DNA from 3 places in the Kitasatospora terrestris genome. Region 2 is predicted to be linked to each of the others. Evidence: riboswitches for the same ligand, from Rfam matches in the RefSeq annotation. Region 2 holds a riboswitch; each other region holds the start of a gene.
The links. A riboswitch is a leader RNA that binds a small molecule or an ion and turns the genes downstream of it on or off. The one in region 2 is predicted to bind S-adenosylmethionine.
Positions count from the first base shown of each region.

Region 1: another riboswitch for S-adenosylmethionine. It lies ahead of thrC (threonine synthase); the one in region 2 lies ahead of ABEB06_RS11130 (aminotransferase class V-fold PLP-dependent enzyme).
Region 3: another riboswitch for S-adenosylmethionine. It lies ahead of ABEB06_RS36050 (AAA family ATPase); the one in region 2 lies ahead of ABEB06_RS11130 (aminotransferase class V-fold PLP-dependent enzyme).

Region 1 covers NZ_BAABIS010000001.1:4,673,305-4,675,561, reverse strand. Annotated here, with positions in the region: gene thrC (threonine synthase) at 1-941, opposite strand, end outside; SAM riboswitch class I at 959-1,091, opposite strand; gene ABEB06_RS21645 (glucosyl-3-phosphoglycerate synthase) at 1,231-2,232, shown strand.
Region 2 covers NZ_BAABIS010000001.1:2,413,030-2,415,286, reverse strand. Annotated here, with positions in the region: gene trpD (anthranilate phosphoribosyltransferase) at 1-739, shown strand, start outside; SAM riboswitch class IV at 807-924, shown strand; gene ABEB06_RS11130 (aminotransferase class V-fold PLP-dependent enzyme) at 972-2,257, shown strand, end outside.
Region 3 covers NZ_BAABIS010000001.1:7,880,828-7,883,084, forward strand. Annotated here, with positions in the region: gene ABEB06_RS36045 (hypothetical protein) at 1-533, shown strand, start outside; SAM riboswitch class IV at 597-709, shown strand; gene ABEB06_RS36050 (AAA family ATPase) at 977-2,257, shown strand, end outside.

The DNA of each region.
Region 1 (2,257 bases), 2.3 Mb from region 2:
GCGATGGTGGCCGGCTTGACCGGGCGGATCACGTCGTGGCCGGCCTTGAAGGCGGCGGAGACCGGGGAGCAGCCCTCGGCCTGGGCACCGAAGATCTTGTACGGCCGGTCCTCGACCAGGCCGAGCTTGATCAGCTCCTGCAGACCCTTGTCGATCTTGGTGAGCTGGGAGCCCGAGGCGATCGGGATGACGATCTGCTCCGGCAGCCGCCAGCCGAGCTGCTCGCAGATCTCGAACGCCAGGGTCTTGGAGCCCTCGCCGTAGTACGGGCGGAGGTTGACGTTGACGAAGCCCCAGCCCTCGCCGGCCGGGTCGCCGATCAGCTCGGAGCAGAAGCGGTTCACGTCGTCGTAGTTGCCGTCGATGCCGACCAGCTCGCCGCCGTAGACACCGGCCATCACGACCTTGCCCTGCTCCAGGTCGTGCGGGATGAACACGCAGGACTTGAAGCCGGCCCGGGCGGCGGCCGCGCCCACCGCGCCGGCCAGGTTGCCGGTCGAGGAGCAGGAGAGGGTGGTGAAGTCGAAGGCGCGGGCGGCCTCGATCGCGCAGGCCACCACCCGGTCCTTGAAGGAGTGGGTCGGGTTGCCCGAGTCGTCCTTGATGTGCAGCTGCGCGGTGAAGCCCAGCTCGCGGCCCAGGTTGTCGGCCTTGACCAGCGGGGTCCAGCCCGGGTTCAGGTTCGGCTTCTCGGCGACGTCGGCCGGGACGGGCAGCAGCGGCGCGTACCGCCAGATGCTGGTCGGACCGGCCTCGATCCGCTTGCGGAGCTCCTCGGCCTCGTACGAGCCGTAGTCGTAGGCGATCTCCAGCGGGCCGAAGCACTCCAGGCACGCGAAGCTCGGGCCGAGCGGGAAGCGGGTGCCGCACTCGCGACAGGACAGCGCGGCGGCGGGGCCGAGGTCGACGGTCGCCGAGGGTGCGGGGGTAGCGGTAGCCATGATGGCGGAGGCCTCTCTCCTCATCTTCCCCGTGGCACAGGTCGTGCCACAGGCCGGAATTGGCACCTGTCCCGCGGGGGCCTGCTACAGCCGCGCGGGAGGGTTGCCGGGACGTCAACGGGCCGTTCCCTCAGTCCCTCTGGATGAGCTCTGTGAAGTTGTGGTCATGCGCTGCGGGCGACCCCGGCGTGCGAAGGTCTGATCGCAGTACGAAGACTGTATCCGAAGGCCCGGACGGCGACCGCATACCGTCCGCCACCCGAGACAGACCCGACGAGGGAGTGAGATCTTGCCCGCCGAGCATGACCTGGGGGTCCTCCCGGAGGTGGCCGACTGGCTGCGCCGCCGCTCCTGGACGGCCGCCGACCGGCCGCTGGAGCAGCTGCTCGCCGCCAAGCGCGCCGCCGGGGCGGCCGGCACCGTCAGCGTGGTGCTGCCCGCCCTCGACGAGGAGCCCACGGTCGGCGAGATCGTCTCCGCGATCCGCACCGAGCTGATGGAGAAGGCGCCACTGGTGGACGAACTGGTGGTGGTCGACTCCGGTTCGGTGGACCGCACCGCCGAGACCGCCGCCGCGGCCGGCGCCCGCGTCGTCCACCGGGACGCGATACTCCCCCGGATCCCCGCCGAGACCGGCAAGGGCGAGGTGCTCTGGCGCTCCCTGCTGGTCACCTCCGGCGAGATCGTCTGCTTCGTCGACGCCGACCTGCGCGAGTTCGACCCCGCCCTGGTCCCCGGGATCGTCGGGCCGCTGCTCACCGATCCGGCGATCCAGCTGGTCAAGGCCATGTACGACCGGCCGCTGGAGACGGACGGCGCGGTCGTCCCGGCGGGCGGCGGACGGGTCACCGAGCTGGTCGCCCGGCCGCTGCTCAACCTGCACTGGCCGCAGCTGGCCGGCTTCGTCCAGCCCCTCGGCGGCGAGTACGCGGCCCGCCGCTCGCTCCTGGAGCGGCTGCCCTTCCCCACCGGCTACGGCGTCGAGCTCGGCCTGCTGGTCGACGCCCTCGACGAGGTCGGCCTGGACGCCCTCGCCCAGGTCGACGTGGGCGTCCGGCACCACCGCCACCAGGACGGCCAGGCGCTCGGCCGGATGGCCGCCACCATCTACCGCACCGCGCTGGAGCGGCTCGACCGCACCCACCGCCTCAAGGCCTCCACCGACCTGGTCCGCCCGCAGCTCACCCAGTTCACCCGCACCCCGGCCGGCTTCGCCCCGCACACCCACCCCGTCGGCGCCACCGAACGCCCCCCGGTGACCAGCCTCCCCGAGTACCGCAGCAACCGCTGAGCCCGCCCCGGGCCCCCGTCCTCCC
Region 2 (2,257 bases):
GGCGGTGGTCGCGGCCGCCGCCGGCGCCAAGGTGGTCAAGCACGGCAACCGGGCCGCCTCGTCCGCCAGCGGCGCGACCGACGTGCTGGAGAAGCTGGGGATCAGCCCCGACGTCAGCACCCGCCGGGTCGCCGAGATCGCCGAGGAGGTCGGGCTGACCTTCTGCTTCGCGGCCCGCTTCCACCCGGCGATGCGGCACGCCGCCCCGGCCCGACGGGACCTCGGGGTGCCGACCGCGTTCAACATCCTCGGCCCGCTGACCAACCCCGCCCGGGTCACCGCACACGCGATCGGCTGCTTCGACACCCGGCTGGCCGGGCTGATCGCCGGCGTGCTCGCCGCCCGCGGTGCGAGCGCACTGGTGTTCCGGGGTGACGACGGGCTCGACGAGCTGACGATCTCCACCACCTCGCACGTCTGGGTGGTGCGGGGCGGCGCGGTCACCGAGACGCAGTTCGACCCGCGCGAGGTCGGGATCGACCTGGTGGGCATCGAGGCGCTGCGCGGGGCCGACCCCGAGTACAACGCGGGCGTCGCCCGCCGGGTGTTCGCCGGCGAGCGCGGCCCGGTGCGCGACGCCGTGGTGCTGAACAGCGCGGCGGCGCTGGTCGCCCTCGACCTGACGGACGCTCCGCTGGCCGAGCAGATCGCCGCGGCGATGGAGCGCACGGTGGCCGCGATCGACTCCGGCGCGGCCGAGGCCACCCTGAAGCGCTGGGCCGAGGCGACCACCAAGTAGCCCTCGAACGACGCGTGGTCTTCGGGGGCTGCGGAGCCCCCGAAGATCATGCTATGGTCTGGCACTAGGTCATGAGTGGCAGCGACAAGCCCCAGCTTGCTGTCCGGCAACCCTCCGTCCGTGGCGGGGTGCCCTGGGTGAGGACCGGGCTTCGCGGCGATCCGTCCGCGCGGCAAGCGCGGACCACCGGTCGATGCACTCCGGGGTCCTTACCCCAGGAGGAGTGCATCCCATGGCCGTTTCCACCGAGATCTGTGCCCCCCTCGCCGTGCTCGGCCACGACGTCCAGGTGCCGCTGGCCTCCGGCGAGAAGGTCGGCTACGCCGCGCTCGACTACGCCGCCAGCGCGCCCGCCCTGCAGCGGGTCTGGGACGACATCGCCGCCTACGCCCCGTACTACGGCAGCGTGCACCGCGGCGCCGGCTACCTCTCGCAGCTGTCGACCGACCTGTTCGAGCAGAGCCGCCGCACCGTCGCCGACTTCCTCGACCTGCGCGCGGGCGACCAGGTGGTCTTCACCCGGGCGACCACCGACTCGCTGAACCTGCTTGCCGGGGTGCTGCCGGCCGGCACCCGGGTGTTCGCGTTCGAGACCGAGCACCACGCCTCCCTGCTGCCGTGGCGCCGCGAGGGCCTGACGGTGTCGTACCTGCGCGCCCCGCGCTCGCACGCCGAGGCGGTCGCCGCCCTGGACGCCGCACTGGCCGAGGCCCCCGAGGGCCCCAAGCTGTTCTGCGTCACCGGCGCCTCCAACGTCACCGGCGAGCTCTGGCCGGTCGCCGAGCTGACCCGGGTCGCGCACCGGCACGGCGCCCGGGTGGTGCTGGACGCGGCCCAGCTCGCCCCGCACCACCGGGTGTCGGTGCGGGAGCTGGACGTGGACTGGATCGCCTTCTCCGGCCACAAGCTCTACGCCCCGTTCGGTGCCGGTGTGCTGGCGGGCCGGGCGGACTGGCTGGACGCGGCCGAGCCGTACCTGGCCGGCGGCGGGGCGAGCCGGACGGTGGCGCGCGAGGTGGACGGCTCGGTCGCGGTGGAGTGGCAGCAGGGCCCGGCCCGGCACGAGGCCGGCTCGCCGAACGTGATCGGCGCCTACGCGATCGCCTCCGCCTGCCGGGCGCTGGGCGAGGCGGGCTTCGACGAGCTGGAGGCCCGCGAGCAGCAGCTGGTCGAGAAGCTGAAGAAGGGCCTGGCGGAGGTGCCCGAGGTGCGGGTGCTCAGCCTGTTCGGCGAGGACGCCGCCCGGGTCGGCGTGCTGTCGTTCGTGGTGAAGGGCTGGAACAGCTCGCACTTCTCGGCGGCGCTCTCCGCCGAGTACGGGATCGGCGTCCGCGACGGGCTGTTCTGCGCGCACCCGCTGGTGCGCACCCTGCTGGGCGGCGAGGAGGCCGCGCCGAGCGAGTGCGGGGCGCCGGAGCCGTCGCTGCCGGGCGAGCGGAGCCTGAACGCGATCCGGGTGAGCTTCGGCGCGGGCACCCCCGAGGAGCACGTGGACCGCTTCCTGGCGGCCGTCCGCGA
Region 3 (2,257 bases), 5.5 Mb from region 2:
ACTCCCTCTATCAGAACCGCGACTACGACCTGTTCGGGTGTCTCTTCGGCGTCCGCAACTACGCGAACTTCCGCCCCCTGGCCGCGGGCCGGGGCCTGCCCGCCGACGTCTCGGCCGGCGTGGGCGCGCGGTTCGCGCAGCTGACCGAGTGGTACGGCGAGGACGGCATCCACGGTGCCACCTGGATCACCTGGGCCGAGGTGAAGGCGGTGGACTGGGACGAGCGGGCGGAGCGCCCCGACAGCCGGCTCCACGAGTACCGCCGGACCGCGCACGGGTTCCGGCTGACGGGCAAGTCGTCCTGGAGTCCCGCGTTCGCCGAGGCCGTCGGACTCGCGAGGGGCGAGGTGCGGCAGTGGCCCGAAGGGAGCGAGTGGCTCGTCGGGGAGACGCTCTACCGATCGGTGACCCTCCGGCGCAAGGACGCCGTCACCGCGACCGGGGAGTGGCAGGCCGTGTGGACGGCCATGGAGACGCTCGCGGCGCGGCACGGTGACGACAACGTGCGCCTGGTCGTGTGGTTCGACGAGTGAGCGGCGTCCCGCGAGTCGGGATCGGATTGACGGGCCGACCAGCGCCTTCCTAGACTCGAACGCGGCGAAGAGTGTCAGTCCCACGGCCCCGGCCGACTGACCGGCAACCCCCACACTGCGGTGGGGTGCCCCGGGGATAAGCCAGGTGGCATGGCGTCATGCCGCAAGCGCAGTCGTGTGCCCCTCGGGGGCGGGGATGGAGAAGGTCGTGGCCCAGGGGGCGGTCGGACGTCGCACGGTCGGGCTCCGGTTGGTGGCGAGGCTCGACATCGACCTGCTGAGGCGTGCCAGTTCGCTGTGTCGTTGACGACAGTCGGCCGAGGGCCGGGGCGCGTGACGTGCCGTCCGGTGGGCCGACAGAGGACCCGACCATGAACTTCGCGATTTCCGTGTAGGGGGCGCCGTGCGGCCGCGCTCCCTCGCGGCCTGCTTCAGGAGTACGGATGTCCATCGCCCCCGTGCGTTCGTCGCACGACCTTCCGAGAACGCTGCCGGCCGGCCGGGAGGCCGAGTACCGGCACCTGGCGCAGGCCCTGGACCGGTGCGAGGCCGGCGTCGGCACGGTCGTCGCCCTGCACGGGTCGGTGGGCAGCGGCCGCAGTGAACTGCTGTACAGCTTCAGCGACGTGGCGGCCGAGCGCGGCGCCACCGTACTGATGGGCACCGGATCCCCGCTGGAGCGGGACTTCCCGCTGGGCCTGGCCCGGCAGCTGCTGCAGAGCGCGCCGCTGGACCCGACCGAGGAGGCCGCCGCGGAGACCCTGCTCGCGCAGGGCGCGGTGGAGGCCGCACGGCGGGCCCGGACCGCCGGGCCGGGCTCCGCGGAAGGGCTGGAGGGGCGGCTCGGACAGCCCACGCTGGAAGGGCTGTTCGGCCTGGTGCGCGGGCTGGCCGCGCGCGGCCCGGTGCTGATCGCCGTCGACGACCGGCAGGACGCCGACCCGCAGTCGCTGGAGTTCCTGCTGTACCTGGTCCGCCGGACCCGGAACAGCGGTGTGCTGACCGTGCTCAGCTCGCGCGAGACGATGACCCCGCCGAACCCCTTCTTCGAGGTCGAGCTCGCCCGCCAGCCGCACCACCGGCAGGTCAGACTGGACGTGCTCTCCCGCGAGCTGGTGGAGCAGCTCGTCCGGGAGCGCTTCGGGGCCGTGGCCGCCGCCCGGACGGGCCGCGCGGCGCACGAGCTGACCGGTGGGAACCCGCTGCTGGTCCACGCGCTGATGGACGATCAGGAGCGCGCCGGGGCACCGGCCGACCTGGTGGCCGGCGAGGGCTACCGGCGCGGACTGATGCACTGCCTGCACCGGATCGACCCGCTGGCGCTCCGGTACGCCCGGGGCGTCGCGGTGCTGGGCGCCGCGGCGAGCCCCGCGCTGCTCGCCGAACTGCTGCTGCTGCCCGCCGAGGCGCTGCCGCGGGCGCTGTACCTGCTGCACGCGGCCGGGCTGTTCCGGGACGGCGGTTTCCGGCACGTCAGCGCCGCCGGGGACCTGCTCGCCGCGATGCGTCCCGAGGAGCTGGCGAGCCTGCACGAGCGCGCCGCCCGCCTGCTGAGCGCCGCCGGGGCCGAACCCCGGGCGGTCGCCGGGCACACCCGCGCGGCCGAGGGCTACCGGCGGCCGCCGTGGTACGCGGGCGCGGCGGGGGAGGACGAGCTGCCGTCCGGCTCGGCGGAGCCGGAGAGCGCCGTGGCCGCGGTGCAGGTGGCCGCGGTGCAGGTGGCC